One region of the Bradyrhizobium sp. 159 genome, then DNA from elsewhere that is predicted to be linked to it. Evidence: riboswitches for the same ligand, from Rfam matches in the RefSeq annotation. Region 1 holds a riboswitch; each other region holds the start of a gene.
What was found. A riboswitch is a leader RNA that binds a small molecule or an ion and turns the genes downstream of it on or off. The one in region 1 is predicted to bind cobalamin.
Positions count from the first base shown of each region.

Region 2: another riboswitch for cobalamin. It lies ahead of IVA96_RS03375 (DUF1636 domain-containing protein); the one in region 1 lies ahead of IVA96_RS20320 (TonB-dependent receptor plug domain-containing protein).
Region 3: another riboswitch for cobalamin. It lies ahead of metE (5-methyltetrahydropteroyltriglutamate--homocysteine S-methyltransferase); the one in region 1 lies ahead of IVA96_RS20320 (TonB-dependent receptor plug domain-containing protein).
Region 4: another riboswitch for cobalamin. It lies ahead of IVA96_RS03290 (TonB-dependent receptor); the one in region 1 lies ahead of IVA96_RS20320 (TonB-dependent receptor plug domain-containing protein).

Region 1 covers NZ_JADPKE010000072.1:26,519-31,886, forward strand. The annotation lists gene IVA96_RS20310 (PepSY domain-containing protein) at 1-8, opposite strand, end outside; gene IVA96_RS20315 (TonB-dependent receptor) at 11-1,177, opposite strand; gene IVA96_RS20320 (TonB-dependent receptor plug domain-containing protein) at 1,303-2,286, opposite strand; cobalamin riboswitch at 2,394-2,589, opposite strand; gene IVA96_RS20325 (GDCCVxC domain-containing (seleno)protein) at 2,937-3,146, shown strand; gene IVA96_RS20330 (hypothetical protein) at 3,769-4,125, shown strand; partial or broken gene ihpA (divalent metal ion exporter subunit IhpA) at 4,179-5,368, shown strand, end outside.
Region 2 covers NZ_JADPKE010000018.1:208,789-214,156, reverse strand. The annotation lists gene cbiB (adenosylcobinamide-phosphate synthase CbiB) at 1-288, shown strand, start outside; gene cobD (threonine-phosphate decarboxylase CobD) at 300-1,265, shown strand; gene IVA96_RS03385 (cobyric acid synthase) at 1,254-2,702, opposite strand; gene cobO (cob(I)yrinic acid a,c-diamide adenosyltransferase) at 2,715-3,350, opposite strand; cobalamin riboswitch at 3,391-3,612, shown strand; gene IVA96_RS03375 (DUF1636 domain-containing protein) at 3,704-4,078, shown strand; gene cobW (cobalamin biosynthesis protein CobW) at 4,075-5,109, shown strand; gene cobN (cobaltochelatase subunit CobN) at 5,109-5,368, shown strand, end outside.
Region 3 covers NZ_JADPKE010000081.1:19,109-24,476, forward strand. The annotation lists partial or broken gene IVA96_RS21640 (EAL domain-containing response regulator) at 1-547, shown strand, start outside; gene IVA96_RS21645 (4Fe-4S binding protein) at 1,047-1,250, shown strand; gene IVA96_RS21650 (hypothetical protein) at 1,888-2,025, shown strand; cobalamin riboswitch at 2,202-2,402, shown strand; gene metE (5-methyltetrahydropteroyltriglutamate--homocysteine S-methyltransferase) at 2,502-4,817, shown strand.
Region 4 covers NZ_JADPKE010000018.1:191,353-196,720, reverse strand. The annotation lists gene IVA96_RS03310 (energy-coupling factor ABC transporter permease) at 1-239, shown strand, start outside; gene cobF (precorrin-6A synthase (deacetylating)) at 285-1,034, shown strand; gene cobT (nicotinate-nucleotide--dimethylbenzimidazole phosphoribosyltransferase) at 1,045-2,097, shown strand; gene IVA96_RS03295 (histidine phosphatase family protein) at 2,104-2,676, opposite strand; cobalamin riboswitch at 2,749-2,951, shown strand; gene IVA96_RS03290 (TonB-dependent receptor) at 3,068-5,368, shown strand, end outside.

The DNA.
Region 1 (5,368 bases):
CGTGACACGCTCAGAACTTCACGTTGACCGCGAGCTGCGCCGTGCGTGGCATGCCGAGCAGCCACTGAGTAGTGCCGCCCGACGTCGTGTAGATCTCGTCGAAGAGATTGTAGATGCGGAACGACACGGTGGTGTTGAGGTCGGGCTTCCACTGCACGCCGGCATTGACAATGTTGTAGGCCGGGCGCGTCACCGTGTTGGCGTTGTCGGCATAGGTCTTGCCGACGATCTGCACGCCTGCGTTGGCCGACCAGTTCGGTGCGAAGGCCCAGGTCGCCCAGATATTGGAGACGTTCTGCGGCACATTGACCGGTACGTTGCCGGCATAGTTCACGCTTCCGCCGCCCACCGCCTGCACGAAGTCATCGTATTTCGCGCGCAGGAAGGCGGTATTGGCATCTATGCGCAAGCAATGATCGAGCAGGAAACCGACTGACGCTTCGACGCCGCGCGATGACTGCTGGCCGACCTGGACGGTCAGCGACGGAATGTTGGGATCGCGTGCCAGCAGGTTGTTCTTCACGATCTCATAGCCGGCCAGGGTCCATTCGCCGCGGCCGCCCCAGAACGATTGCTTGACACCGATTTCGACCTGCTTGCCGGTCGCCAGGTCGAAGTTCTTGTTTGCGGAGGACAGTGAGACGAGCCCTCCGACCGGGTCGGCCGCGGTGGCATATTGGGCATAGAAAGCGAGATCCTTGACCGGTGCATAGACGGCGCCGGCGCGCCAGGTCGTCGAAGAGAACGATTTCTCGAAGCTGTTGGCGGGCGAGACATAGTCGGTGCGCGCGATTGTCGGTTCATCCTGACGTATGCCGGCAATCAAGGACAGTTGCTCGGTGACCGACAGCCTGTTCTCGGCAAACAGCGCGTACTGGTTGGTTACGCTGCCATAGCCGGGAACTGTGGGGTTCGGGCTGTTGAATACGCCTGGAGCGAAACTGAATGGGTTGACGGACGACGAGCCGCCGTAAGGTGAATTGTTGGTGTAGGTAAAATTGATGCTGTTGACGTCGAAACCTGCGACGAACTCATTGGCCATGCCAAGGACATGTCCGCGGAATTTCGCATCCATGCGATTGCCGACCTGCTGCTGATCGTGAAAAATCTCGATATAGCTGCTGCGGTTGATCAGGCCGGTGGCGGGGTTATAGGCGTAGCTTGGACGTCCTTCCAATGTCGCTTGGAGTTCAGATAGTAAAGCGTGTTCTGAACCGAAATTCCATCGGCCACCTGCCATTCAGTTTTCACCTGGTTCCAGCTATCCTGGTAGCGGATGTGGCTGTCGCTGACGTTGTAATTCTAGAAGCGGAGAGATTCATCGAGCCTGCCGTTGATCAGCGGCGTGCCGAAGTAGCGCGACGGGTTGCGGTCACCGTAGTCCGTGGACAGTGTCCAGGTGACGTCGTCGTTCTGCTTGATCTGGATCACGGCATGAAGCGCGACGTTCGAGGTGTCGTCGCGATCGACCCAGCCATCCGACATGTTGCCGGAGGCGGTGATCCGATAGGCGACGTCCTTGCTGACCGGACCGCCACTGTCCACCGCAATTCGCCGGGTCATGTTGCTGTCCAGCGACATCTCGGCCTGATTGCGAGGGACCCACAATGGCAGTTTTGAAACCACGTTGATGGCGCCGCCGACCGCGCCCGCGCCGTACATCACCGACGCAGGGCCGCGCAGCACCTCGATGCGCTCGGTCGACCAGGTGTCGAACGGAAAGGCCACCGTCCCGGCGCCGATATAGAGCTGGGTGCCGTCATACAGCGTCATGACGGAGCCAAGGCCCGTGAAGCCGCGGGTATTGAACGAGACGCCGCCATTGCCCGGTGCCGGGCTCGCCGTGAAGCCGGTGGCGTTTTGCGTCACCGCGTCGAGGATGTTCTGCTGGCCGCGTTCGGCGATGGTTTCAGCGGAGATCACCTCCACGCTGGCTGGCGTCTGCAGTCGCGTCAGGCCGAGCCGGCTGCCGGCCGTGCTCGCGCCGGTGAGGTTGAGCGTCGGTGCGGCGAAGACAGGACCAGTCGGCGCGGCAACCTGTGTACCGGTATTGACAGCTATGTTGCGCTGCTGGCGCAAACGCGCGGCGCTGGCGGTCGCAGAACTGCGTCGGGTGCTTTGGGCCCTCGGCGACGTTGCCGGCGACTGCACCACAACGGGGTCGAGCGTCTGGACCGTCCTTTCGGACTGTGCCCAGCCGTCGGTCGACAAAACCAGGCAGGAGAATGCAGCTGAGCGCAGAATCGCGCGGCGATACCGCGGCGCGAAGATTGTACGGGAGGTCATCAACAGACTCGCGATAACGTGGCACGTCACCGCGAACGCAGCTTGGCCGCTGCCTCAAGAAGAAGGCAGCCCCAACACCCACCAGGACACCCCGCCCAATGTGCTCGCGTGTGACCACGACTGACGGCAGGTCTCCTGGCTCGCGGGTCGTTACCTCTCGCCGCCTTCCCAGGTCCGCAGGCCCAGTGGCGTTTGGCGAAGGCTCACCGCTTACAGTTGCGGGGGCAGCCACGGCGTTGGGGGATCCCCGCACCGTATTCCCTATTGATCTCCCGAAGGAGAACCGTCGTTGTCACCCTAGTTTTATTTGCAAACGGCTGTCAATTGGATGTTTCGCTGCGGCAGAAGTCAGCGCGTGGCGCCGATCATCAGGCCAAGTCGAGGATTCGACACCGCGGGAGATGGCATGTCAGATCACGCGTCGATCCCTTATGAATTGGTTGCAGCGGTGAGCGTGGTGAGGTCTACTGCTTGCGCACAGGCCGACGAGGTCGCGATCACGACGCACACTACGTTCGACGTCGGTGACAACTCCAATGCCGTTCAAAGCTCCGCACGTATCCTTCGTATCGTTGCCGTTAAGGTGCCCTCCGGGATCAACCAGGCGATGATCGTTGGAAACTGGCTCGCGCGATGCTACGTTAGAGGGCATGCACGTCGAATCCACTCTCATTTGCCCGTCATGCGGCCATCGATCCATTGAGACGATGCCGACCGACGCTTGCCAATTCTTTTACGATTGCCGCGGATGCGGCACCCGGCTGAAGCCTAAATCGGGCAATTGCTGCGTGTTCTGCTCCTATGGCACCGTGCCTTGCCCACCGATCCAAGAGAATGGCAAGGGAGCTTGCTGCGGGTAGTTTGCCGATTTCCTGCGTGTGCCGATGAGTGCACGGGCTTTCGCGCGAGGATAACGCGATCGGCGTTGGGGTCCGGACCTCAATTGCTGCGCCGTCGCTCTTGCCCTAATCACGTGGGAATTCCGCCGCGAGCTCGCGCTAACGGGGCCCATAGAAGTGAACGAACGATGAACGGTACCCCGACAGCTATCGGGATCAGCCAGTACGTGAAATGAGGCAAGTCCTTCCAAAGCGGCAACTGCTTTCCATTGTCGACGTAGAACGATCGGGCGCTGGATCGACCTGAGTGGACCGCCGTCGATTCGAGCGGCGGCCGGGTCAACATCATTTCTTCCGCGGAAGACGTGGCCGACCGCATCGCCGACTTCATCAAGCAGACACGATACACGACAGGAGGGAGCATGCAGCATCGATCCACGCTTCGCGCGAGCCTCTCGGACTATTTGGCACCCTTGCCGTGCGCGAGGCAGCTGGAGCTCAGAGCTGCCGCCTATTCCGTCAAGCGTTCCCTCCCGTGACTTGAGCCCCCGGTTCCCGGATCATAATGATGTAACACTGTTGCGGATCGACACCCCGGCCTAGTGCATGGTACCGGTCATCGCCCGATCGATCGGAACCCCGAGTGACCCTTTCCTTCAGATTTGGCCGTATCCTGCCGCGCTCGCTGCGCGGTGCGATGACCATATTTGTGATCGCGACCTACCTGATCGCCGGCGTGCTTCACGGCGTGTGCGATCTGGATGTCACAAATTCGTCGCCCAATGTTGTCGTCTCCTTCGCCGACAAGGGCATCGGCCATTCCGACAAGGGCGCTTTGGCCGACCATCACTGTCACGGCTGCTTCTCCGTCTCCGTTCCGGCCCCAGTGATTGCAGCGGTAGCCGTGATGCGCCCGATAGAGATGGTACCCACGCTGCAGGTCGTTCGGCGCGGTCTGCCGCCCGGAATCGACCCACCGCCCCCGAAATTCCTGACCTGAAATGACCGCTGGGCGCATCGCGCCCTAGATCCGTCTTTCGTCAGGTTTTCACCATGTTTCCAAAGTGCGTCACGCGTTTCGCGTGCGCGACGGCGTTGCTGGTCAGTCCCTGGTTGCGCGGTGTCGCATTCGCAGACCCTCAACCTCGGAGCGGCGCTGCAGCGCGCGCTCGCGACCAGTCCGCGCCTGACGGCTGCCGAGCGCGACGTCGGGATCGCCGCCGGCCAGCGCATCCAGGCGGGGGCACTGCTCAATCCGGAACTGTCCTACGAACAGGACAATTCTTTCGGATCCGGTATCTACCGCGGCACCAAGTCGGCCGAGACGACGCTGCAGATCAGCCAGCTCTTCGAGCTCTTCGGGAAGCGCGAGGCCCGCATCGCCGCCGGGCAGGCAGGTGTGGAAGGAGCCACGATCGAACGCAAGGCGGTGCGCCTGCAGATCCTTGCCGAGACGGCGATCGCGTTCCTGAACGTGCTCGGGCTGCAGCGGCGCATCCAGATCCTGGACGAGCAGGTCGCCGCGCTCGAGCGTCTGACGCCCTTGCTCCAGCGCAGGGTGGACGCCGGCGCGTCGTCGCCTGCCGAGACGAAGTCGCCGCCGCCCTGGTGAAGGCCGATCGCGAGCGCACCAAAGCCAGCCTGTCCAGCGCCCGTCGCGAGTTAGGGGTGCTCATAGGGGAGACCTCACCGAAGTTCGCCAGCGTCTCCGGACGTCTGGATGCTACCGCTCGGGCGCCGTCGTTCCAGGCAGTGATCGCGGCCATCGACGCGAACCCGCAATTGGTGAGGTGGAATGCAGTCTACGCCCAGCGCAATGCCGAACTTCTTCTGGCGCGGCTGAAGCCTTACCCGGACGTCCGTCTCGCCGCCGGCTGGCGGCATTTCAACGAAACCAACGACGACGCGGTCCGGCTGACCCTGTCGGTCCCGATCCCGGTGTTCGATCAGAACCAAGGCAATATCCTGTCGGCCCAGGAAAGCCTGGCCAAAACGCGAGCCGAGCGCGAGGCGAACCGCAACACCCTCCTAGTCGTCGCGGGGCGGGCCTACGATACCGTGCAGGGCTCGCTGGGGGAGCTCGCTATTCTGCGCGATTCCGGCATTCCCAAGGCCCAAGCTGCCGCCAACGAGATCGAGCAGGGCTACGGCGCCGGACGCTTCTCTCTGCTCGAAGTGCTGGATGCCCAGGCCAACGTCACCCAGGCGCGCCTGCGCGAGCAGGAGGCGTTGCAGAACTACCA
Region 2 (5,368 bases), on a different contig from region 1:
CTCTTCGTGCTGCTGGCGTCGCGGCGATCGGAGGCGCTGTCGTGCATGACCCGCGATGCCCGCCGCCACCGCTCGCCTAACGCTGGCTGGCCGGAAGCGGCCATGGCTGGCGCGCTCGGTGTGCGGCTCAGCGGCCCACGCATCTATCACGGTAGCGTCACGAACGAGCCCTGGCTCAACGAGGGCGCGCGCGATCCGCTCGCTGCGGACATCAATCATGGATTGACGGTCTATCGCAGGTCCATGCTGCTTCTCGCCGCGGTGCTTGCGGTCCTGGCCTTCGCGTGAAAGAACGGGGCATGCGCGAGCACGGTGGAAATCTCGATCTGGCACAGCAGCGTTTTGGCGGACGCGCAGAGGATTGGATCGACCTCTCGACAGGGATCAACCGGCTGCCTTATCCGGTAGGCGAGGTGAGCGCGCGCGCCTGGAGCGCGTTGCCGTCGCGCGCCGAAATCGATGCCTTGCATCAAGCCGCGCAGCACGCCTATCGCACGAGCGCACCTGTTGTTGCGATGGGCGGTGCACAGGCCGCCATTCAACTGCTGCCGCAGCTCGCGGCGCCTGGCCGCGCGCGCATCCTCGCGCCGACCTACAATGAATATGCCGGGGTCCTGTCGGCCGCGGGCTGGGATGTCCTGGAGGTCGGCGAATTTGACGCGTTGGCCGGCGCAGACCTCGCGATCGTCGTCAATCCCAACAATCCCGATGGCCGCCGCCATTCGCCCAAGGACTTGCTGGCACTGCTGCCGCGCGTCGGCCATCTCGTGATCGACGAGAGCTTTGCCGACGCCGTCCCGCAGCTGTCGCTTGCTTCGGAAGTCGATCGGCCGCGGCTGTTGATCCTGCGCTCGTTCGGAAAGTTTTATGGCCTTGCCGGCCTTCGGCTTGGCTTCGCAATTGGCAATGCGGCGGATATCGGCAAGCTTGCGTCGATGTCGGGTCCATGGCCGGTCTCGGGAGCGGCGATCGCGATCGGTTGCCGCGCCTTGCGCGACGATGCCTGGGCTGAGGCTACCTCAGCGCGGCTCGCACGCGACTGTGTTCGGCTCGACGCCATGGCGCAGTCGCAAGGCTGGACGCTTATCGGCGGCACGCCGTTGTTTCGTCTTTACCAGACACCTAACGCGCTGGCCGCGCAGGAAAAGCTCGCGCGCGCCCAGATCTGGTCGCGCGTTTTCGCGCGAGAGCCGGCATGGCTGCGCCTCGGGCTTCCCGGCAGCGAATCCGAATGGACGCGCCTTGCCGAGGTGCTAGCGGGCTAACGCGAGCAGGCCTTCGACGTCGAGATGCCTTTCGATGTGATCGGCGAGGGCATCGAGCGCGCTCTCGATCCTGGCATGATAGGGCTCGTTACCCGCGGGAATATCGAGCTTTGCCAGATATGCCTTGCGGAAATCATCCGACGTGAACAGGCCGTGCAGATAGCTGCCCTGGACGCGGCCATCGCGCGAGATCGCGCCTTCCGGCTTGCCGTTCAGTTTCGCAAATGGCCGCGCGCGATCGGGCCCGTCGGTGTGGCCGATGTGGATCTCGTAGGCCTCGATCGCCTGGTCGGTGGCGGCGTGCAAGGCGGAGACGCGTGTCAGCGTCTTCTGCGGCCTCATCACCGTTGTCACGTCGAGCAGCCCGAGACCCGGCGTGTCGCCCGCAGGTCCCTCGATGCCGTCAGGGTCGGCAACGCTGTGTCCGAGCATTTGATAGCCGCCGCAGAGCCCGAGCACATGGCCGCCCCGGCGGTGATGCGCCACGAGATCAATGTCCCAGCCCTGTGCTCGCAGGAAGGCGAGATCGCCACGAGTGGATTTTGAACCGGGGATGATGACCAGCCTCACATCGCCGGGGATTGCTTCGCCCGGACGCACCATGACGAGATCGACGCCGGGTTCGAGCTTGAGCGGATCGAGATCGTCGAAATTGGCGATCCGCGACAGGGCGAGGCAGGCGATCTTGCATTGGCCCGGCTTGCGCGCGTCGCGCAGGCCCAGCGCGTCCTCGGCCGGCAGCTCGCCGGCGCGCGCGAACCAGGGCAGCACGCCAAAGCCGCGCCATGCGGTTTTCGCTTCGATCAGCCGGTAGCCGTCATCGAACAGCGTGGGGTCGCCGCGGAACTTGTTGATGACGAAGCCCTGGATCATCGCGGCATCGTCAGGGTCGATGACCGTCCTGATGCCGACAAGCTGGGCGATGACGCCGCCGCGGTCGATGTCGCCGACCAGCACGACCGGCACGTTGGCCTTGCGCGCAAAGCCCATATTGGCGATGTCGGCCTTTCGCAAATTCACCTCGGCCGGGCTGCCCGCGCCTTCGACCAGCACCAGATCGGCGCGCGTCTTCAAGCGCGCGAAACTCTCCAGCACGGCGCCCATCAGCGAGGGCTTCATCGCCGCATAATCGCGCGCACGCACCGTTGCGATGCGCTTGCCATGGACGATGACCTGCGCGCCGACATCGGTCTCCGGCTTGAGCAGCACCGGGTTCATGTCGGTGTGCGGCTCGACGCGAGCGGCGAGCGCCTGAAGCGCCTGGGCGCGGCCGATCTCGCCGCCGTCGACGGTGACGGCGGCATTGTTCGACATGTTCTGCGGCTTAAAAGGGAGCACGCGCAGGCCGCGCCGCATGAAGGCGCGCGCAAGGCCCGCGACGATGAGCGACTTGCCCACGTCCGAGCCGGCCCCCTGGATCATCAGCGCGCGCGCCATGGCGAGATCGTATCAGAACTCGACGCCGGCTTGCGCCTTGATGCCGGACCGGAAGGGATGCTTGACCAGCGTCATCTCGGTAACGAGATCGGCGATCTCGATCAATTCGTCCTTTGCGTTGCGCCCGGTGAGCACGACATGCGTCATCGGCGGCTTTTGCGTCGTCAGGAATTCGACCACCTCGGCGATGTCGAGATAGTCATAGCGCAGCGCGATGTTGATCTCGTCGAGCACGACCATGCGCAAGGCAGGATCGCGAATCAGCTCCTTGGCCTTGTCCCAGCCGGCGCGCGCGGCGGCGATGTCGCGGGCGCGGTCCTGCGTCTCCCAGGTGAAACCTTCGCCCATGGCGTGGAATTGGCAGAGGTCGCCGAAATGGCCAGTGAGCAGGCGGCGCTCGCCGGTGTCCCAGGCGCCCTTGATGAACTGCACCACCGCGCAGGGCAAGCCATGGGCGACGCAGCGGACGATCATGCCGAAGGCCGAGGACGACTTGCCTTTGCCGGCGCCGGTGTGGACGATAACGAGGCCTTTTTCGCCGCTCTTGGTCGCCATGATCTCGTCGCGGGCGGCCTTCTTCTTTGCCATTTTCGCGGCGTGGCGGGCGTCGGTTTCCTCGCCCGTTTGGATATCCGGTTCAGGCGTCATCGTATCCGGTCCTTCGGCTTGACAAGTGGCGGCCACCGGCAAATGGTGGGTCTGCGCTGGTTCCTGTCCTATGACAGGCGAAGAGGGAATGCGATAGGGTCCGAATTGGCAAGATTTGGGTCCAAAATGCAGCCGCCCCCGCGACCGTGACCGGAGAGATGCCCGAAGCCACTGACCCCTAACGGGATCGGGAAGGCGGGGATCGAAGGGCAAAAGCCCTGCTCCGCAAGCCGGGAGACCTGCCAGCGCGGACGATTTTGGACCGGCGGACGGGGTGTTCCGCGACGGGGAAACGGGCCTCTCACAATGGTCCGTGCGCCTCTTCGCCTCCCGCTGTTATTCTGGAAGAGGCGATGACGGTCACACTTCACGTCTGCATTACCTGCCGTGCCGGCGAGACGCTTGGCGAAGGCGACGTCACGCCGGGCAAGCGGTTGCATGGCGCGATCCTGGACGCCGGCGTGCCCGACGGCGTCAATGTGGTTCCGGTCGAATGCCTCTCTGCCTGTAGCCAGGGCTGCTCGGTCGCGCTGAGTGCGCCGGGTCGCTGGTCCTATGTCTATGGCCGCCTGTCGGAGACGAATGCGCGCGACGTGGTCGCGGGCGCTGCGGCGTATGCGGCCGCGCCCGACGGCCTCGTGCCCTGGCGCAGCCGTCCCGAAATCTTCCGCAAGCAGTCGCTTGCCCGCATTCCCCCCCTTGCCGTCGTGCCGGAGGCCGCCGAATGAATTCGCTCGCAAAAGTCCCGGTCACTGTGATCACCGGTTTTCTCGGCTCCGGCAAGACGACGCTGATCCAGCATCTGCTCGCCAATGCCGGCGGCAAGAAGCTCGCCGTGCTCGTCAACGAGTTCGGCAGCGAGGGCGTCGACGGCGAGATTTTGAAGTCGTGCGCTGCTGCCAATTGCCCGGAGGAGAACATCATCGAGCTCGCCAATGGCTGCATCTGCTGCACCGTCGCTGACGATTTCATTCCGGCCATGGAGCAATTGCTGGCACGCCCCGTGAAGCCCGATCACATCCTGATCGAGACCTCGGGCCTGGCGTTGCCAAAACCGCTGCTGAAGGCCTTTGACTGGCCGGAGATCCGCTCGCGCATCACTGTCGATGGCGTGATTGCGCTGGCCGATGCAGAGGCTGTCGCTGCTGGCCGCTTCGCGCCGGACCCGATTGCAGTCGAAGCGCAGCGCGCGGCGGACGACAATCTCGACCACGAGACGCCGCTGTCGGAAGTGTTCGAGGACCAGATCGCCTGCGCCGACATCGTGCTGCTGACCAAGGCCGATCTTGCCGGCAGCTCAGGGATAGAAGCCGCCAAGGCGGCGATCACCGCCGAGATGCCGCGCCGCGTGCCGATGCTTCCCATCACCGACGGCGCGATCGATGCGCGCGTCATCCTCGGTCTCGGCGCCGCCGCCGAGAGCGATCTTGCCGCGCGTCCCTCGCATCACGACGGCGAGGAGGAGCATGAGCATGACGATTTTGCCTCCGTCGTGATCGACCTGCCGGAAGTTGCCGATATCGATGCGCTGGTCGCCTCCGTTCAGCGCCTAGCGCGCGAGCAGAACGTGCTGCGCGTCAAAGGCTATATCGCAATCGCGGGCAAGCCGATGCGCCTCTTGCTGCAGGCGGTCGGCGAGCGTGTGCGCCACCAGTTCGACAAGCCCTGGGGCGCAGGTGTCAGGCAATCGAAACTCGTCGTGATTGGCGAGCACGGCGATATTGACGAGGCCGCGATCAGGTCAGGGCTAGCAACCTGATGCACGTCGTTTTCCGCGAGAGCCGCGGTCTTGAGGAGACCGCGACGCCAAGGGACATCGGCCAGGACCCGGCCGATCTCGTGGTGCTCTCATATTCGGATTCCGATCTTGCCGCGTTTGCGGCCGGCTGGCGGCGCGGCCGTACCAGCCTGCCGTCGCTGCGGCTCGCAAATCTTGCGGAACTGCGTCATCCGCTCTCGGTCGACACCTATATCGAGCGCACGCTCTCCCATGCGCGTGGCATTCTGGTACGTCTGAT
Region 3 (5,368 bases), on a different contig from region 1:
GGATTGGCAGTATCTTCTGGAGCAGCAAACTTCGATCGATCTCTCCATCAATCTCCCGGCAGCATTCCTGATTGACCCGCAAGCGGTACGCGATCTCTGTCAGCGCATGCCGTCGCACCCCGCTTTCGGCGGCTTGACGATTGAAATCGATAGCGAGGAAGCGATCCAGAACCTAGATCTCCTGATTGAGGTCGCGCGTGAGGTTCGCTTTCACAACATTGGCCTTGCAATCGACAATGTCGGCGCCAATTGGCCGCAGCTGATGGGGATGGAAAAATTCCCGTTCATGAAATTAAAAGTGGACCGGCAGTACGTCGCCGGTTGCGGAAATGGACCCCTGAAGCGAACGGTGTGCCGCCATATCGTCGATCTAGCCAAAGAGTACAGCGTGCGCACCGTCGCCGCAGGTGTGGAGAGCCACGCCGACCTGATCGCTGTGACCGAACTCGGCTTCGACCTTGCGCAGGGCCATCTGTTCGGAAAGGCCATGCCGCTGAAGCAATTTGCACAGTCATCTTTCAGCCCTGTTCCACTTCGTCCAAAATAGTTGCATGAGGAGTGGCTGAGCAGAGCCAGGCAAAGCGTACCAGCGCTCGCCCGCGCCGCCATGCCTACTCGGCACCAGGCATGCGGCTGACTGCAATTAAAGCGGAGTTAACGTTGCAGCCGTGAGCGAGGCTTGCACAAAACCTCCAGTCAGGGTGTGTGACCGGAGGTTTGCCGAGATCCGGCGTAGACGTGCGTCGGCTCGCGGCTTTTAGTCGCGCCGCCGGTTTCGGAATCGTCGAGCGTCGCTTGGCCCCGCGCTGCCATGCCAGACAAACGACGGAAGCTCCCAGCGGTCGAGTCGCCACTGGCTCTCGGAGTAGGGCCTGAGGGCTCGCATAGCTTGAAATTGAGTGGCCCGTTGCTGTCGCAGATGTAGCATGGTCTCAGACCCGGGACAGCACCTTGGGGCAAATTGCCCATCATTTAGCGCGTCTGTCCTTGGCACGGCATTTGAAAGGGATCGCCAATGGCATCGCTCGCCTAAGGAGTCGGAAGGCATGGCTTACAAGATCGTCGCTTCGCAATGCACCGTTTGTGGGGCATGTGAGTTCGAGTGTCCCAACGCGGCGATCAGCCTCAAGCGCGACATTTACGTTATCGATGTCAAAAAGTGCACGGAGTGCGAGGGCCATTCCGACACGCCGCAATGTGCGGTGGTCTGTCCGGTGCCTGACACCTGTGTCCCGTCTAAGACAGCATAAGCAGCCCGCGTCCAGAAGGCTTCACCGCTCGATTTCGCTAACGAAGTAGTAGATGTCGCGCTTGTGGAGGCCGCCGACCGCGTGGGGCGGATCGAGGTCGATCAACATCGTTATGACCTTAAGGCGCCGATCGACTCCGAGAAGCCCTCGAAGGGCTCTGCAGGATATCTAAAGCGACGTCACTTCGAAGCCGAAGAGACGGTCTCGATGCGACGAGATCGGTCCGGAGATCCTGAAGACGTGCGAGAAGCTCGGCATCCGCTTGGCCGTGGTCACCATGCACGCGTGCATGAGCCTAGGGTCATAGCAGGATCCCCGCCGCCCGCGCTCTCGCCGCTTACTCCAGTTTCGCAAGTCAGCGTGCATCCTGAGGTCCGGAACTGTTCCTGCGATGTCGCGCAGGCCAACGTCCAGGCTGCACTACTCGCCAGCGGCGACGGAAACAACGAAGGCGCGCCAAAGTCGCTCAGCACGTAAGTGCTTGGCGCACCGAGGAGATCATCTTGACCAACGCCACGGAGGCGATCGAGCTCGCGGCTCGTCGCGGGGTCCGCCGAACACAGGCAGTCCGACCTGATCATCCGTGCGATCCTGGAGCAATCCCGGCCTTGGCAACCCTAAGGAGCCTCATGGCGCTGTGTTCAAGCGGATGTCGGCCGAGCATGATCGCAACTTCCTCACGGGCGAGTTCGAGAAGCTGCTGACGGAAAAGACCAGGCTTGTCGCGATCACGCAGATGTCGAAGCGCCCAGCGCGTTCGTTCTGCTCGCGTTAGCTCACGACTACGCCAAGAGGGTGTTGAGCGGACGCATTCATAAGCGGAGGCTTCACAGATCCACGCGTTTTTACCAGGCCGGGAGTAAGACCGTTGTGCCCTAACTGGTACAGCTGGCAATCGCTTGGGCAATATCGCGGCAACACTTAGTAGGTTGACGGATCGATCCTCGTGCGTCTAATGCCAGCCGTCGTGGTCTTCGGATTTCGTTTGATCCGGAGCTAAGAGGGAAGCCGGTGCAATGCCGGCGCTGCCCCCGCAACTGTAAGCGGCGAGCCGCTGTCCAACGAAGTCACTGAAGCCATGCGGCTTCGGGAAGGCCGGACAGCAGCGACGACCCGCGAGCCAGGAGACCTGCCTCGACAATATATCGTCCACGGGCGGGGTGTCCCGGTGTGCGCCAAGCAGCTGTCGCTCACGCGATATTCGCTGCATGCGTCCGCCATGGCCTTTGCCCCAATTATGGGGTCTGATCTATGTCTATTCTTTCGCTTCCCGTTGCCACATTGGGGACGTCACGCATCGGCCCACGACGCGAACTCAAGTTCGCGCTCGAGAGCTACTGGGCGGGAAACTCCAGCGAAGCCGAGCTCCTCGAGGCGGGGAGTGGACTTCGTGCCGCTAATTGGGCACGGCAGAAATCCTGCGGTGTGACGGTCATTCCTTCGAATGACTTCTCGCTCTACGATCAGGTGCTCGATACCAGCGTAATGGTCGGAGCCATTCCCGACGTCTACGGCTGGACCGAAGGTGCTGTGTCGCTCAAGACCTACTTCGCCATGGCACGTGGCGCTCAGGACGGTGATCACACTCAGCATGGGCCAGGCGTAGCCGCACAGGAAATGACGAAGTGGTTCGATACCAACTACCACTACATGGTGCCGGAATTTCACCAGGATCAGATCTTTAAGTATTCCTCTCGAAAGCCGATCGAGGAATATGAGGAGGCAAAAAGCCTCGGCTACCAAACGCGCCCCGTCCTAGTTGGCCCAGTCACTTTCCTGAAGCTCGGCAAAAGCGCAAATCCCGCATTCAATCCGCTGTCGCTGCTTGATAGGCTCCTCCCAGTCTATGTCGATGTGCTCCGCGAACTAGCCTCGTGCGGTGCTGAATGGGTTCAGCTCGACGAGCCATGCCTGGTGATGGACATCGACGAAGCGTCGCGGGCGGCTGTCCGCCGGGCCTATGCTCATTTCGCAAAGGTTGTGCCGGCCCTTAAAATCATGCTGGCCACTTATTTCGGCGCTATCGGCGACAATCTTGAAACAGCCCTTGCCTTGCCCGTTGCCGGGCTTCATGTCGATCTGGTTCGGGCACCCGACCAGTTGGACGCAATTGTCGCCACAGCCCGCAGAGATCTCGTGGTCTCGCTAGGCGTGGTTGATGGTCGCAACGTCTGGCGCTCCAATCTTGCGGCGCTGCTCGACCAACTTGCCCCTTTGGTCAAAAAGCTGGGCAGGGACCGTGTTCAGATTGCTCCTTCCTGCTCGCTGCTTCATGTTCCGATCGACATTGAGCTAGAGACCGATCTCGATCCCAATCTGAAGACGTGGCTGGCGTTCTCAGTTCAGAAGTTCAAGGAACTTTCGATATTGGGCAAAGCGCTGGCCGGCCATGCTGCCGAGGTGGCCGATGAACTTGCGCTTTCCGAGGACGCAGCCGTGACCCGCGAAACATCGCCCGAGATCCACAATGCGAATGTCGCCGGACGAATGGCCGCGATCGACGATAGCATGCGTCGCCGTCGCAATGCGTTCACCCAGCGTGCCGACGTCCAGCGGGTCGCGTTCGCATTGCCGATGTTTCCAACGACAACCATCGGGTCCTTCCCGCAAACGGTCGACGTCCGGAATGCGCGTGCGGCTCATGCGCGGGGAGCGCTGAATGACGCGCAGTACGAGCAGCTTCTGAAAGCGGAGACAGCCCGTACCGTGCAGTGGCAGGAAGATATCGGCCTGGACGTGCTCGTACACGGTGAGTTCGAGCGCAATGACATGGTTCAATACTTTGCCGAGCAGCTGTTGGGATTCGCTTTCACCAAGCACGGCTGGGTTCAGTCTTATGGGTCGCGGTACGTTCGTCCGCCTATCCTGTTCGGAGATGTCTCCCGGCCGAAGCCGATGACCGTTGAATGGTGGCGCTTCGCGCAGTCTCTGACTAAGAAACCCGTCAAGGCTATGCTGACCGGACCGGTGACGATCCTGAACTGGTCGTTTGTCCGCGACGACATCTCGCGGAGCGAGACATGCCGTCAGATCGCTCTTGCGATCCGAGATGAGGTGATCGATCTTGAGGCGGCTGGAGCGACCATGATCCAGATCGACGAGGCTGCGTTGCGCGAGGGATTGCCGCTACGCAAATCGCAGTGGAGGAACTATCTCGATTGGGCAGTGGACAGCTTCCGCGTTTGCTCGTCCTCTGTCGCCGACGGAACTCAGATCCATACCCACATGTGCTATTCCGAGTTCAACGAAATCATCGATGCGATCGCAGCAATGGATGCTGACGTCATTTCAATCGAGACGTCCCGTTCTAAGATGGAATTGCTCGAGGCCTTCAAGAGCTACAAATATCCCAATGAGATCGGGCCCGGCGTCTATGACATTCATTCACCGCGCATTCCCGCAGCGGCGGAAATCAAGCAGCTGATTGTGTTGGCGCGGCAGCGAGTTTCCGATCGGCAGCTCTGGATCAATCCCGACTGCGGACTGAAAACTCGAAGCTGGGAGGAGGTGCGTCCCGCGCTCGTCAATATGGTGGCCGCCGCACGCGAGTTGCGGGCTGAGCCATGATGGTGCGGAGCGTTTCGCCAACGCGTTTGTGAATAAGATGCACGCGCTTTGGGGGCTTACGATGTCCTTGCGAGCTCCCAAAGTTCCCAGTGCCTGGGAATGCCGGCCGGCGCCGGCGGAGGCCGTCGCATACAGCCGGCGACAAGCTCGGTTCTCGATCCGACGGCGGACAGCATGCCGGCGATGCCCGATCAGGTCACATATTCCGAACATTATCGCCCGACGCGAAGCACAGCGCTATTTTTCATTTATCCATCGCGTGTGCGTCCCATCACAACAATCTATTTTACGGTCCTTACGGAACGTCATACGAAATTCACGCCCTGGCACGCCCTTCGGGAGAGGTAATCGAGCGTTGTTGGTTTTGGGGACGTGCCAAATGCTGCTGCGCGACGGCAAACTGCCGCTTGTGTTCAGGGCACGGCAGCCAAACCGGATGCGCGCAGGATCCCAGCTCGATCAAGGCACTGCCGTCCCAACCGGACAGCGGGCGAGTGGTGGAAAGTCGTGAAGTTTCCGACAGGGGCGGAAGGCAAACGGCTCCAGATTTC
Region 4 (5,368 bases), on a different contig from region 1:
CGCTGGCGCTCTCGACCGCCTATCAGTCCGGCATCGTCGCCTGGGTGGCGTTCTGGGCGCTCTATGGCTCCGGCTTCGGCGCGACCAACCTCGCCAACATCGCGGCGTTTGCGGCATCCTATGCGCTGGTCATCGTGATCGAGCCGCTCGCCGATCTCGCGGTGCTGGCGCTGGCGAAGTCGCTGCGCGGTGTCACTGCGCCCGGCCTCGTCACGCCGCGCCTGCATAACGGCGCTTGAGAGACAAGCGAAGGGCGGCCGGTGCGGCCGCCCTTCGCGCTCGCGATGCTCACGCTTTCCCTGATAGGCATCGGTTGCGGCGATCCCGGGCAGCTCACGCGCGCCGCGGCCCGTGCCATCAACGCTGCCGACATCGTCCTGATCCCGCGCAAGGGGCCGGCGAAATCCGATCTGGCGGATCTCAGGCGGACGATCTGCGCGGACGTGCTCACCAGCGCGAGCACGCGCATCGCCGAGTTCGACTTGCCAGTGCGGGACACGACTGAGGCGGACTACCAAAAGGGCGTGGACGATTGGCACGATGCGGTGGCGGCAACCTGGTCGCAAACCATCGCAAATCATCTCGACGGCGAGGGCAAGGTCGCGCTGCTGATCTGGGGCGATCCTTCGCTGTACGATTCCTCGCTCCGCATTGCGCGGCGGCTCGATCCGTTACCGACGATCGAGGTCGTGCCCGGCATTACTTCGATCCAGGCGCTGTGCGCCGCGCATGCGCTGCCGCTCAACGACATCGGTGAGCCATTCCTGGTCACGACGGGGCGGCGCTTGCGCGAAGGCGGCTGGCCACAAGGAGTCGATACCATCGCGGTGATGCTCGACGGCGGCACGGCGTTCGAGTCGCTCGCTCCGGAAAGTCTGCAGATCTGGTGGGGTGCCTATCTCGGCATGCCCAACCAGATCGTCATGTCCGGCGCGTTGGCCGAAGTCGGCCCGCGCATCGTCGCACTTCGGCAGGAAGCGCGCGAGCGGCATGGCTGGATCATGGACAGCTACATTCTCAAGCGCACGCGTTAAGCGAGGCTGCATGCTCCCCGAATGGGTCTACCAAGAGTGTCCCGAAATCTCCGCGATGCACCGCGAGGCAGCGATCGCGCGGCAGACGCAGTTGACAAAACCGACCGGCGCGCTCGGCCGGCTTGAGCAACTGGCGATCGAGCTTGCGGGCCTGCAAGCGACGGAATCTCCTCGCGCCGCGCGCGTGCCGATCATCGTCTTCGCCGGCGATCACGGCATCGTTGCGCAGGGTGTGTCGGCCTATCCTCAAGCTGTGACCATCGCAATGATGGCGAATTTTGCGTCCGGTGGCGCCGCGATCTCAGTGCTGGCGCGTGAGCTTGGCTCCAGCCTGGAGGTGGTCGACGCCGGCACGCTGGCGCAGGAACAGATGGCGGGCGTCGTCACCGACAAGCCGCGGAGCGGCACGCGCGATTTCAGCGAGGAAGCTGCACTTGAGCCGGCGGAACTGGCATTCGCCTTCGCGGCCGGCCAGCGCGCGGTTGCGCGCGCGGAAGTCGGCCGGCCTGATCTGGTGATCTTCGGCGAGATGGGCATTGGCAACACCACGGTCTCGGCGGCCATTGCGGCGAGTCTGCTCGGCATCAGCGCCGAGGAAATCGCGGGCAGCGGCACCGGAATCGACGCGGCCGGCCGCGCGCACAAGGCGCGGGTGATCGATGCCGCGATTGCGCGCCACGGTATTGCGGGGGCTTCGCCCGAACACATCTTGTGTGCCGTCGGCGGTCTCGAGATCGCGGCGATCTGCGGCGCTATCATCGCGGCGGCGCAACGCCGCCTTCCCGTATTGATCGACGGATTCATCGTGTCGGTCGCGGCGCTGGTGGCGGTGCAGATCAACCCATCGTGCCGGCCGTTCCTGCTGCCGTCGCATCAATCGGCGGAGCAGGGGCATCGGCTGGTGCTGCGTGCGCTGAACGTGCAGCCGCTGATCAGCCTCGATCTCCGGCTCGGTGAGGGCTCCGGCGCTGCGATCGCGTTGCCGCTGGTGCGGTCGGCTTGCGCGCTCCACAACGGGATGGCGACTTTTGCGCAAGCCAATGTGCCGGATCGCCCGGCCTGATCGGGCTCAGGCCATCCGCTGATTGACGGAGACGACGCGCCACCCAGTGGCGAGCCGGTCGATCCGGGTGAGCGACAGCGGATCGATCACGAAGCGCAAGGCGGCGTGCGGCGTCAGATCCAGCGCGATGCACAGCGCGGCGCGGATCGTGCCGGAATGCACGACGAGCGTTGCGGAGACCGCGCCGATCCGCGAGAGCCCAAGCCGGACGCGCGCGACCTGATCCGCAAAGCTCTCGCCGCCCGGCGGACGTCCGCGCGCCGGATCGCTCCAGAATTGCGCATAGGCCTCGTCCCCGGCCGCGCCGATCTCGTCATGCCGACGGCCGGTCCATGCGCCGAAATCCTGTTCCCCGAATTCGGGGATCAGCTCGGGCGCGAGTCCCAGCGCATGCGCGGTCTCGATCGTGCGCCGCGCTGGGCTCGCATGGCTCGCCGCGCCTCTCGGCAGAGACTGCCGCAGTGCCTCTAGCTGCGCGCGATCGCGAAGATCGGCCGGGGCATCGGCGGCATGGATCGTCCCTGTGACGCCATCGACCGGCGCATGCCGTATCAGCCAGAGGAAGGTCTCGCCTTCCATGCTCGTCTCCAAGGAAGTTGGTTGCTGTGGCAATAACGCCGCAGCTTGCACATTGACTCCGTCTTGATCGTAATCCTAGATGCTGGCGACGGTTTCCCCGAGAGGGGATGAAAAGGGAATGCGGTGCGGGGAATTCGTCCCCAATGCCGCGGCTGCCCCCGCAACTGTAAGCGGTGAATCCTTCGTCAGAAGCCACTGGGTCCTCGGTCCCGGGAAGGCGACGAAGCGGTCACGACCCGCGAGCCAGGAGACCTGCCGTCAGCCGTGGTCACACGCGAAGATGTCGGTCGGGGAGTACAGACATTCGGCTTCATCGAAGGGCTGACAGGCCAAAGGTGAGACCTCGTTCGCTGTGACGTGCCACTGACGTCATACCGAGGTTTCGAAAACCGTGTCTTGTCTCCTTTTTGTACGACCGCACCGCTTCCTGCTTGCCTCCGCGGCGCTTACGTCACTGGCCGCCGTCGATGTATCTGCCGCCCGGGCGCAGCAGGTCCGCGAGTCGCTGCCGCCGGTCGAGGTGTCGCCCGCCCAATCCCGCAAGCAGGCCAAGCCGGCGGGCCGGGAGGCGCAGGGCACACGCCGTGCAACGGCGCGCAGGCCAGCGACTGCATCCGCAGCGCCCAAGCCTGTCGTGCCGGCCGCCGCGGCACCAACGCCGCTCAACAGCAATGCTGTGGCTGAAAGCGCCTCGCGGCTCGGCCTCACCGTGCGTGAAACGCCGGCGACCGCCGAAGTCATCTCGGCCGAGACGATGCGCGAGCAGAGCTATCGCACTGTCTCCGAAGTGGCGCAGGGCGCGGTCGGCGTCACCTCCGGCGACAATCCGGCTGAACCTTCAGCCTTCTCCATGCGCGGCTTCACCAACAGCCAGATCAACACGCTCTACAACGGCATCAAGATCGGTCCGCAGAACATGACCTCGCGGATCGTAGACACCGCCAATCTGGAGGCCGTTGAATTCCTGAAAGGTCCGGCCTCGCTGATTTCAGGCGAGGGCGCTGCCGGCGGCGCCATCAACTTCGTCACCAAGCAGCCGCATACAGGACCGGTCCGGAACGAGGCTGATTTCTCTTGGGATTCCCTGAACTCGTTCCGCGTCCACTATGGCTCGGGTGGCAGCACCAACGTGCAGGGCCTGGACTATCGCGTCGACATCAGCCGTTCCACCCTCAACGGCTTTGCCGACGACACCAACGTCAAGACGTTCGGCACGTCCGGCCAGCTCAATTACCGCATCTCGGACAGTCTCAAGATCTGGGGCGCAATCGAATACAGGGAGGACCGCTCCAAAGCCTATTGGGGCGCGCCGCTGGTGCCGATCGCCTTCAGCGGCTCGCACGCGACGACGGGGATCGTCTCCGGCAATTACGTCTCCAACTACAACGGAAGCAATCTCGGCGCCGTCACCATTGACGACCGCACCTTCAACACCAATTACAACGTCCTCGACAATCGCAACGCCGCCCAGGAGGTGTGGCTGCGCGGTGGCTTCGAGCTGAAGCTCGCGCCGGACCTGACGCTGAAGAGCCAGGCATATGGCTACGGTGCAGAACGGACCTGGTTCAACAACGAGATCGAGGCGTTCAATTCCACGACGAACATGGTCGATCGTGAACGCTTCTATGTCGCGCACAGCCAGCGGCTGGTGGGCAACATCACCGACCTGATCTGGGACACGAACATTGCAGGCTTCGACAACCGGCTGGTCACGACGTTGTCGTCAAGCTATCTCGACTTCGTCAGGCCGGGTGCGGCAAACTTCCCAGGCGATTCCGTTTCGCTGGTCAATCCCGACCGCGGCTTTTACGGCCCGCTCACGATCCAGCAGCAAACCGCGCGCATCGACAATGAGGCGCTGTCGTTCGAGGACCGGCTGAAGCTGACACGTACCTTCGCACTGGTCGGCGGCCTGCGCGTCGAGCATATCGGGCTCGACCGCAACTCGACCGATAAGAACGGCCTGGAGAAGGCTGGCTTTCCGTTCACGAAAGACTGGGCGCCGGTCACCGGTCGCATCGGCTACACCTGGGAGGCCGTGCCCGGCCTGACCTTCTTCAGCCAGTACGCCACCGGCGCTGATATCTCCGCCAACAACATCTTTCTGCTCGGGCCGACCCAGCCGCTCGAACTGACGACCGCGCGCACTTATGAGACCGGCGTCAAGCATCTGTTCTGGGACAACAGGGCGGAGTGGTCTTTTTCCGCCTACGACATTGTGCGCAAGAACGTCTACGCCGCGGCCGGCGGCATGCAGTTGAATATCGCCGGACGGCAGGAGTCGAAGGGCGTGGAACTCGCGGCGTCCGTGCGCCCGATCGAGCCCCTGCGTCTCTGGGGCAACATCGCCTTTGTCGATGCGCGCTATGCCGACTACAATTTTGCCGGCGGCTCATTCTCCGGCAACACGCCGCCGAACGTGCCGCGCATCGTGGCCAACGCCGGCGCTTCGTATCGCTTCTTCACGCCCTGGCCGGTGGAGCTCGGCATCACCGGCCGTCACGTCGGCGACCGTTACAACACCGATGCCAACGTGGTGACGATGAAGGCCTACACTGTGGCCGACGTCTATGCCTTCGTCGACATTCCCAAGACGGTGTTCAATGCGGTCGACCAGGCTCGCCTGACCTTCCGTGTGCGCAATATAACCGACAAGCGGTATGCGATCTGGGGCGATCCGTTCTACCCCGAC